Regions from separate parts of the Paraburkholderia fungorum genome, predicted to be linked through region 2. Evidence: riboswitches for the same ligand, from Rfam matches in the RefSeq annotation. Region 2 holds a riboswitch; the other holds the start of a gene.
The links. A riboswitch is a leader RNA that binds a small molecule or an ion and turns the genes downstream of it on or off. The one in region 2 is predicted to bind FMN.
Positions count from the first base shown of each region.

Region 1 (5,247 bases), on a different contig from region 2:
GCAGATCTATCCGCATCCGGGCTGGGTCGAGCACGATCCGCAGGAAATCTGGTCGACCCAGGCCGGCGTCGCCGCCGAAGCCGTCACGCGCGCGGGCATGAACGGCGCATCGATTGCCGCGATCGGCATTACGAATCAGCGCGAAACGACCATTGTGTGGGATCGCGAAACCGGCCATCCGGTCTATAACGCGATCGTCTGGCAGGACCGCCGCACCGCCGATTTCTGCGACCAGCTCAAGGAGCAAGGTCTCGAAGAAAAAGTCCGCGCGAAAACGGGTCTGCCGGTCGATTCGTATTTTTCGGCGACCAAGATCCGCTGGATTCTCGACAACGTCGAAGGCGCGCGCGAGAAAGCCAAGCAAGGCCGCCTCGCGTTCGGCACGGTGGATAGCTGGCTCGTGTGGAATTTCACGAAAGGCGGCCTGCACGTCACCGACGTGACCAACGCGTCGCGCACGATGCTGTTCAACATTCACACGCTGAAGTGGGACGACGAGTTGCTCGACGCGCTCGATATTCCGCGCAGCATGTTGCCGGAGGTGCGGCCTTCGTCGGAAATTTACGGGCCGACCAAGACCACGGTATTCGCGTCGAAGATCCCGCTCGCGGGCATCGCCGGCGACCAGCACGCCGCCCTCTTCGGCCAGATGTGCACGGAGTCGGGCATGGTGAAGAACACCTACGGCACCGGCTGCTTCCTCGTGATGAATACCGGCGACAAGCCGATCGAATCGAAGAACAACCTCGTCACGACGATCGCCTGGCAGATCGGCGACAAGATCAACTACGCGCTCGAAGGCAGCATATTTATCGGCGGCGCGGTGGTGCAGTGGCTGCGCGACGGCCTCGGCATCATCAAGAACGCGGCAGAAATCGAAACGCTCGCGCGCGGCGTGCCGCATTGCGACGGCGTGTATCTGGTGCCCGCGTTTGCCGGGCTCGGCGCGCCGCACTGGAACGCACGCGCTCGCGGCACGCTGTTCGGCGTGACGCGCGGCACGACCTCCGCGCACATTGCGCGCGCGGCGCTCGATTCGATCGCCTATCAATCGCTCGACGTGCTGAAGGCGATGGAAGCCGATTCGGGTATTCGCATCGGCGAATTGCGGGTGGACGGCGGCGCGTGCGCGAACAATCTGCTGATGCAATTCCAGGCCGATATTCTCGGCGTCGACGCGGTGCGTCCGAAGGTGCCGGAAACGACCGCGTTGGGCGCGGCCTATCTGGCGGGCCTCGCGGTGGGCTACTGGAAGGATGTGGACGAACTGCACAGCCAGTGGAAGCTCGACCGCCGCTTCACGCCCGCGCTGCCGCACGCCGATGTCAGGGATTGCCTCGACGGCTGGAAGCGCGCGATTCGCGCGGCGAAAGCATGGGCCGACACGCCCTGACTGGCTGACCGCAAAGTCGCCGCCTGAACCTGCCCGCGCGAATGAAAGCGGCGGCAAGACGTCGCCGCCATGGGGGCGACGTCAAAGCACGTATCATGATGCTTTCAATCAACGCGCATGAGCTTGCCGTTCTTCGGCTCACGCGCTTCCCGCTTCTGCATTTCAGGCATGATCGACCACCTCATCTGTGACTGCGACGGCGTGCTCGTCGACAGTGAAATCATCGCTGACCGCGTGATGTTCGAAACGCTGACCAGCACCTTCCCCGGCCTCGACTTCGAACCGGTCGTCAAGACGGCGTTCGGTCAGCAAACCTCGCGCTTTCTCGAAGGCATCGAGAAGTCGTTCGACATCACGTTGCCCGCGGATTTTCTCAACACCATCGATCACGCCGTCGAGCTTGAACTCGCGGCGTCGCTCAGTCCGATCAACGGCGTGCGCGAGGCGTTGCAACGCGTGACGTTGCCGGCAGCGGTGGTCTCCAACAGCCGGATGGCACGCGTGACCGCGTCGGTGCGGCGAGCCGGTTTACAGCAGATTTTCGGCGAGCGGATTTTCAGCGCCGAACAGGTCGCGCGGCCCAAGCCTTATCCCGATGTGTATCTGTTTGCCGCGCAGACGTTGGGCGTGGAGCCGTCACGCTGCATCGTTGTCGAAGATAGCGTGGCGGGCTTGAACGCGGCGCGCGCGGCGGGAATGAAGACGATTGCGTTCGTCGGCGCGAGCCACATCCCCGATGGTTATGCGGACGCGCTGCGCAAAATGGGCATGACACGCATCATGAAACATATGGACGAGCTGCCCGCGCTAATCGAGGCCGGCGTGCGTGGGGATTTCGGGGACGTGCAGTCGTAGCCTGAATTGCAGTCACGTCGAGTTGCAGCGATAAAAAAGGCCGAATCTGTCTATCAGATTCGGCCTTTGTGTTTGCGCCGCGTGTCTGTGGCTCACATGCGGTGCTTAACGCCAATCAATTCATCAAACCTCTTCCACCTCACGCTCGCGCACCCGCGCCAGCGCTTCACGAAACGCCACCAGCTCCGCAATCGTCAGCATCGGCAGATTGTGTTGTGCGGCGAAACGTTCGACGTCGGCACCGCGCGTCATCGTGCCGTCCGCGTTCATCAGTTCGCACAGCACGCCGGCCGGCTTCAGACCCGCGAGGACCGCGAGATCGACCGTGCCTTCGGTGTGGCCGCGTCGCGCGAGCACGCCGCCGGGCATCGCCCGCAGCGGGAACACGTGGCCCGGGCTCACGATATCGGCAGGCTTCGCCGCGTCGGCAATCGCCGCGCGGATCGTCGTCAGGCGATCGACCGCCGACACCCCCGTCGTCACGCCCTCGCGCGCTTCGATCGACACCGTGAACGCGGTGCCGTAACGGCTTGCGTTGTTGGTGGTCATCGGCGGAAGTTCGAGCGAACGGATTGTGTCGTCGGGCAGGCACAGGCAAACAATGCCGCTGCACTCTCGGATCAGCAACGCCATGGTTTCGACCGACAGACGCTCGGCAGATACCACCAGATCGGCTTCGTTCTCGCGATCGTCGTCATCCTGAAGGACGACGGCGCGGCCGTCGCGCATGGCCTGCAACGCGGCGGCGATGCGGGGCGGCACAGCTTCGGTGGCGAGTAGCGGGAGATCGTCGATTGCATCGCTGGCAATCGTCAAGGGAGCAGGAAATTTAGCAAAAGACATAGTTGAAACGCTCATCGCAAAAGTGGGGCGAAAAACGTTTCAGGGCATTGCAAACAGACAAAGACGCGCCGCTGAACGCCGCCCGATTCAAGCGGGGCGACGCTCGCGCACCGCCTGAACCTCGGGCGACGCCACGACAACGACCATGACTATCTGCACATCTTCTTTCATCCGGACTGTGACCGTCGGCTCTGGCTTTTCACCAGATCTGCTGACCCCGCTGCGGTCCTCGATGCACTGAGAAAAACCGCACGATGCGGGCGCTCGCGGGCTCACCGGCTCACGCTTTCGCGCTGCCGGCATACCGCCGGTGGGGAATTTCACCCCGCCCTGAAGACGCACTGATTGCCGGATCGACCGGCTGGCAAAGCTTACAACAGTCGCGCATGGGCTGCTGCGCGACAGACCACGGCCTGACAGGAAGCTCTATTTCGAGACAAGCTGTCATCAGCCTGAAATTGTGCTCAAACGGGTGTCGCTTCGCGCTGTGGCGTCGCCTGGGTTTGAGCTTCCGGCTGCGTTTCATGCCGCGTCTCGTGCAGCGCGGGCACGTCCCAGCGCGGCGGGGTCTCCGCCTTCAGCGTGACGCGAAACGCGCGCGCCTCGGTATCGCCAGGATTGCGCAGACTATGCGGCTGATCGGCATCGAACACGATTGCGTCGCCGGTTGCGAGCAACTGGCGCTGATCGTGAACGCTGACTTCGAGCGTGCCTTCGCTAACCACCAGATTCACCGTCGTGCCCGGCGCGCGGCGCGTGCCCGCCTCGGTGTGCAACGGCGCGATTCGCAATTCGTGGAACTCGGCGGCAGTCGGTTCGGCATCGGGATAAAGCGGCCGCGCCGAATAGCGCCCGTTCGAACTGACGATGCGCTGCGAGCGCTCGGCCGGCAGATGCTCGAAGCCGTTAGTCGCATGACGCCGCAAGAACGCCGCCACCGATACCTTCAGCGCAGCCGCCACCTTACACAGCACCTTGATGGACGGCACGCTGCGCGCCGATTCGATCTGCGCGAGCATGGCCCGCGACACGCCCGACGCGCGGGCCAAAGCATCGAGCGACAGTTGCCGCTCGGCACGCAGGCGGGCCAGATTGACGCCGACCAGGTGCTCGAGTGCGTCGAAGGGTTCGGCGGCGCGCGGCGACGCATCGGCGTCGATCGAGGGATCGCGGACCAGCGCGAGCGGGGAATGCATGATTGCCTCCAAAGCGCCGCCGGACGGCAACGCATGCGGTTAGTGGAAGCAAGATAGCATCGCGTCCGCCCACGCCCAACGAAGTTATCTTCACACTGTTATCAGTATTGCGGAGGGCGATTCTGGCAAAGCTTGTGCGGATTTTTCATATGGACAGGAGCTAGATTGAAGGCTCCTGGTCAGTCGTGCGGCGCATGCGTAACCGGGCCTTACAGGGTTGAAGGCACAACCGTCCCATACGGCATCGGCCGGTTGCGCCCTCTTCCCTCATCGCTAAATCTCGGTGTCAGACGTGCTCGCGCACTGTCACAGGCTGCTGCGCCGCCTTCGACACCGGCGCATCCATCCGCGCGGCGAACCACGTCAGCAACAGCGCCACCACGCTGACGCCCGCCGCGACCCACGGCAGCGTATCGAGCGAATGGCCGTGGTTGATCACCAGGCCGCCGAGCCACGCGCCGCCCGCATTGCCCACGTTGAACGCGCCGATGTTCAGCGTCGACGCGAGATTCGGCGCGGCGGCCGCCTTCTCGACCACGCGCATCTGCAACGGCGGCACCGTCGCGAACGCGGCAATGCCCCATACGAAAATCGTGATCGCGGCGGCCACCTGCGAATGGCTGGTGCGCGCGAAAATCGCCATCACCACGGCCAGCGCGACCAGAATGCCCATCAGCGACGGCATCAGCGCGCGGTCCGCGAGCTTGCCGCCGACCGTATTGCCGATCGTCAGACCCACGCCGAACAGCACCAGAATCAGCGTCACGCCACGCGGCGAGAAGCCGCTCACCTGCTCCAGAATCGGCGCGATATACGTGAACACGACGAACACGCCGCCGAAGCCGAGCACCGTCATCGCGAGCGCGGTCCAGACTTGCGGGTCTTTCAGCACGCGCACTTCGTGACCGAGACCGACGGGCCCGGAATCGTGACGATTCGGCACCAGCGCGGTCACGCCGA
Region 1 is NZ_FNKP01000001.1:3,314,513-3,319,759, forward strand. Features, by position in the region: gene glpK (glycerol kinase GlpK) at 1-1,393, shown strand, start outside; gene BLS41_RS14670 (HAD family hydrolase) at 1,562-2,248, shown strand; gene ribB (3,4-dihydroxy-2-butanone-4-phosphate synthase) at 2,372-3,091, opposite strand; FMN riboswitch at 3,247-3,433, opposite strand; gene BLS41_RS14680 (helix-turn-helix domain-containing protein) at 3,556-4,287, opposite strand; gene BLS41_RS14685 (MFS transporter) at 4,574-5,247, opposite strand, start outside.
Region 1: it holds a riboswitch for FMN, as region 2 does, so the genes downstream of both, ribB (3,4-dihydroxy-2-butanone-4-phosphate synthase) here and BLS41_RS19905 (6,7-dimethyl-8-ribityllumazine synthase) in region 2, are expected to answer to the same signal.

Region 2 (5,247 bases):
TCATCATCAGCGCCGGTTCGACGCCCGCGTTTCTCAAGGAAAAGCTCGGACTCTTCGACGACTTCGCCGTCGCCGAGCAGGCTTTTACGGACTACGACAACGGCGGCGTTTTTCTGATTCCCGCTTTCTCGGGAATTGGCTGTCCGCACTGGAAGTACCCGGGCGGCGCGCAAATCGTCGGACTGAATTTTTCGAATTCATGGCAACACGTTGCACGCGCGGCGTACGAGTCGATCGTTTATCAGATCAAGGACGTGATTACGGTGATGGAGCAGGCAGCTCAGGTTCCGCTACTCGAACTGTTCCTCGACGGTGGACTCGTGCAGCGGCCCTTCCTGCTTCAGTACCTGGCCGATACGTTGAATCGCCCGGTCAGTACGCTGGCGCTCAGCGAAATATCGGCGGCGGGCGCGGCCGCATTGGCATCGCTGGAACTTGGACTGGTCGATTCGCTCGACGCGGTTCATACGGAGCGGCCCGTTCTGCGCCGCGTCGAACCTGGCAGCGGTGTGTCTGCTGCAGCGGAGAATCACGCGCAATGGCTGCGCTGGATCGAACGGCTCTAATTCAATTCATCTGGGAGAAGGGAATGGTTAGCGAAGTAAAACCCGCAGCAAAGCGCTTCGACAATAAAGTCGTGGTTGTGACGGGCGGCAGCCGGGGGATTGGATTAAGTATTGGAGAACGTTTCGCACAGGAAGGCGCGAAAGTTTGCCTGTCGGCGAATGAGAAGAGCGTGTTCGACGCGGCGGCCCATTTGCGCGAATCCGGCTACGACGTCATTGCAGCCGAAGTGGATGTGACTGACAAGTCGCAGGTAAAAGATCTCTACGATGAAGTCGCCGGCAAACTCGGCGAAGTTGATATCTCGGTGCAGAACGCGGGCGTCATCACCATTGCGAAGCTGCCCGATCTCACCGAGGCCGAGTGGGACAAGGTTCTCGCAGTCAATACGAAGGGCGTTTTCCTGTGCTGCCAGGAAGCGGCGACGCGCATGTTGCGCGCGGGGAAAACCGGGCGTCTGATCAATACGGCCTCAGGGCAGGCTCGTCAGGGTTTCGTCTACACGCCGCACTATGCAGCAAGCAAGTTCGGCGTATTGGGTATTACCCAAAGCCTCGCGAAAGAACTCGCGCCGACCGGCATTACGGTCAATGCATTCTGCCCCGGCATTATCACGACCGACATGTGGTCGTATAACGACGAAGCATGGGGCAAGCTGCTCGGCGACTATAAGCCGGGCGAGTTGATGACCGAGTGGGTGAACAACATTCCGATGAAGCGCGCAGGGACGGGCAAGGATGTGGCGGGACTGGTCGCCTTTCTGGCGTCGGACGATGCGGCCTACATTACCGGCCAGACGATCAACGTCGACGGCGGCATGTTCATGTCGTGAAGTGACGTGATTCTGGCGCCAGTATGCAGATGAAAAACATTTTTCCACCCGCATACTGGCGCCGTGTGTGACTACTTCAACGTGACTTCAGTGCAGTTTCAACGCGGTATCACGCAACCGGCAACGCCGCGAATTTGCGAACCGTGTCTGCGCAGGCGTGAGCCGCTTCGGCACCCTTCACCAGGAAGTGCTCCTTGAAGTATTTCGCGTGTTCTTCGCCGTGGAAGTGGTGCGGCGTCAGCACGACGGAAAACACCGGCACGCTGGTTTCGAGCTGTACCTGCATGAGTCCGCTGATAACGGCCTGAGCGACGAACTCGTGCCGGTAAATGCCACCGTCCACGACGAGGCCTGCGGCGACGATGCCCGCATAACGTCCGCTTTGCGCGAGGCGTTTGGCGTGCAGCGGAATTTCGAATGCGCCGGCCACTTCGTAGAGGTCGATATCGTCGGCGCTATAGCCGCGCTCCTGCATTGCTTCGACGAACGAGATCTTGCATTGATCGACGATATCGCGGTGCCAGCATGCCTGAATGAAAGCGATGCGTGTGCGGCTACCGTTGGACGAACCGTTGTGTGCTTCTGAATGGAGTGAGGTTGCGATATTCATGGACTTCAGCCTGTTGGTGTGAACAGGGCGAAGGACGGCCCTTTCCCGCTATATCGCTGTCGCGACGAGCGCAGGCCGTCCCGTTCTCTTTCATCCGGACTATGACCGTCGGCCCCGGAATCTAACCGGGTCTGCTGACCTCTGCACCAAAGAATGGTGACTGAGCGCTCGCGGGCTACGCGCTTTTCGCACGATTACCGCCGGTGGGGAGTTTCACCCCGCCCCGAGAACTTGTTCTTTTCAGAACGGTGCGTAAGGTATCACGAATTTTTAATTTTTGCTGCAACGCGGGCGGTCTGACTATCGCGCGCGCGACGCGGGTCAATGAGAGGAAAGCATGCAACGCAAGCTGATTTTGGGTAACTGGAAGATGCACGGATCGACTGAATCCAATGCCGCGTTGCTCGCCGCAATTCGCGAACGGATGAGCCGCGAAAACACCAACGTCGATGTCGGCGTGTGCGTGCCCGCCATTTTCGTCGAGCAGGCCCGTTCCGCGTTGCAGGGCAGTGCGGTTGCGTGGGGCGTGCAGGATGTCTCCGCGCATGTGCAAGGCGCGTTCACCGGCGAGATTTCCGCCGCGATGGTCGCCGGGTTTCAGGCAACATTCGCAATCGTCGGACATTCGGAGCGGCGGGCGAATCACGGAGAAACGGCGTTGGTGGTCGGCGAGAAGGCGCGTCAGGCACTGGTCGCCGGACTGGTACCGGTCGTGTGCGTTGGCGAAACGCTGGCGGAACGCGAAGCGGGCGCAACCGACGCAGTGGTTCGCGCACAACTCGCCGCCGTGCTCGAAGCAATTTCCGTCGACGACGCGAAGAAAATCGTCATCGCGTACGAGCCGGTATGGGCGATCGGAACGGGCCGCAGCGCATCTGTCGACGAAGCGCAGGCCACGCATGCTGGATTGCGCAGTGTTCTGCGCGAATACGATGCGGGTCTGGACAAGCTGCGGATTCTGTATGGCGGCAGCATCAAGCCGGATAACGCAAGTGCGCTGCTCGATTGCGACGGGATCGACGGTGGTCTGATTGGCGGCGCGTCGCTCAAATCGGCGGACTTCATTTCGATCATCGAGGCGGCTGCCAGCCTGCATGCCGATGATTCTCTGCATGTCGGTTGAAACGGGCTCGCGCTATTTCTGCGGGCGTTTCGCGCGTCCGCCAATTGAACGTGTGTTATTAAACTGAAAGAATTGTTACCCGGCGGCCAGCGAAACATCGTTGCAAGGAACAATCCGTTCAAGCAGAAAAGGGCTTAAAAAAGGCCGCTTTCCGGCATCGTCGAACAGGTAATGGCCGGTCCGGATCTACGTGCCAAAACCAGAACTTGCGCCTGTCGAGTTATAATTGGTAAGCATGCTGATAAAAGAAGCAGCATTTATCAGCCTCGGTAGATCTGGACTTAACATTACAAAATGACTCATCCCCACGAGCCCGATACGGGCCGCTCCGTGCCGAATTCCGGCCGGCGCTTACTGCTGGCCAGCATATTGGCCAGCTACGCCAGTTCTTTTATTCCCTGGCCTCTCGCCAACGCACAAACAGTTGTTCCTGAAACCGCTGCCGCGCCCGAAGCGTTTTTGATGGTGTCGCGTGCGATCACGGGGCGCGCCACGCTCGACGCTGTTCAGGCAAACCGGCTTTATGCCGGCCTTGTTGCGACGGTTCCTTCGTTTGCCACGCAATTGACCGCGCTCGCCGCGTTCATCGCAGCGAATCCGTCCGCGGAAAAGCAATTGCAGGCTTCTCTCGATGCCGCGAATGTCCCGTTCGCCAAACTGCCTCGTCAAATTGCGACCGCCTGGTATGTCGGCGTGGTCGGCTCGGGTCCGGCCGCGCGTTGCGTGACCTACGAAACCAGTTTGATGAATGTCGTGGTGTCCGACCGGTTGAAGCCGCCGAGCTACGCCTACGGTCCCTATGGAAGTTGGGGCCGTAATCCCCTCTCGGCAGCCTGACGCTTCATCGGTAATTCAAGGAACAAAGCATGTCTGAGCAGTTGTCAGCCGATATCGTTGTTATCGGCTCGGGTATCGTCGGTTCTCTCGCGGCCCATCGTCTCGTGTCGCAAGGCGCGTCTGTATTGATTCTCGAAGCGGGTCCGCGCGTGGATCGCGGCCGCATCGTCTCGAACTTCCGTAATTCCCCGCGCAAGGGTGACTTCATGTCGCCTTATCCGTTTTCGTCGTGGGCGCCGCATCCGGTTTATCAACCTGTCGATAACGATTATCTCGTGCAGGCCGGGCCGTATCCGTACAAGGCGGAATACATCCGCATGGTCGGCGGCACGACCTGGCATTGGGCCGCGCAAGCGTGGCGTCTGCTGCCGAACGACTTCCGTCTGCAAACGCAATACGGCGTGGGTCGCGACTGGCCGATTTCGTACGAAGACCTCGAACCCTTCTATTACGAAGCGGAAGTGAAGATGGGCGTGTCGGGTGCGCCGAACAACGGTTCGCCGCGTTCGAAACCGTTCCCGATGCAACCGGTTGCGGAGTCGTATCTGGAGCAGCGTTTTCGTGAACGTCTCGCACCTGGCGGTTATGACGTCATCACCAATACGACTGCACGTAACAGCCGCAACTACGATGGCCGTCCGGCGTGCTGCGGCAATAACAACTGCATGCCGATCTGCCCGATCGACGCGCAATATCACGGGGGTCTCGCTGCTGAGGCAGCCGAAAAAGCCGGCGCGAAGCTGGTCGAAAACGCGGTGGTGTATCGCATCGAACACGATGCAAGCGGCCGTATCGTCGCGGTGCATTACTACGATCCGAACAAGGTCTCGCACCGCGTGACGGGCAAGACCTTCATTCTTGCGGCGAACGGTATCGAAAGTCCGAAGCTGTTGCTGCTGTCGGCAAGCGACAAATTCAAGAACGGTCTCGCGAACAACTCGGACATGGTGGGCCGTCATCTGATGGATCACCCGAGCAACGGTCTCGTGTTCGATGCCGAAGAAGAACTGTGGCCGGGCCGTGGCCCGATGAGCCCGAGTTCGATCAACGCGCTGCGCGACGGTGCATTCCGTTCCGAACATGCGGCGTTCCGGATCGACATTTCGAACGCGTCGCAAGTGGCGTCGGTCACGCAGGCACTGATTGCGAAGGGTGTCTATGGCGAAGAACTCGAACAGCAGATCCGTTATCACGCGGCACGCCAGTGCAGTTTGAAGAACGTGCTGGAGATCCTGCCGGATCCGAATAATCGCGTGACACTCAGCGATCGCAAAGACGCGC
Region 2 is NZ_FNKP01000002.1:861,311-866,557, forward strand. Features, by position in the region: gene BLS41_RS19895 (FGGY family carbohydrate kinase) at 1-566, shown strand, start outside; gene BLS41_RS19900 (SDR family oxidoreductase) at 590-1,396, shown strand; gene BLS41_RS19905 (6,7-dimethyl-8-ribityllumazine synthase) at 1,506-2,006, opposite strand; FMN riboswitch at 2,085-2,241, opposite strand; gene tpiA (triose-phosphate isomerase) at 2,344-3,129, shown strand; gene BLS41_RS19915 (sugar dehydrogenase complex small subunit) at 3,424-3,966, shown strand; gene BLS41_RS19920 (GMC family oxidoreductase) at 3,996-5,247, shown strand, end outside.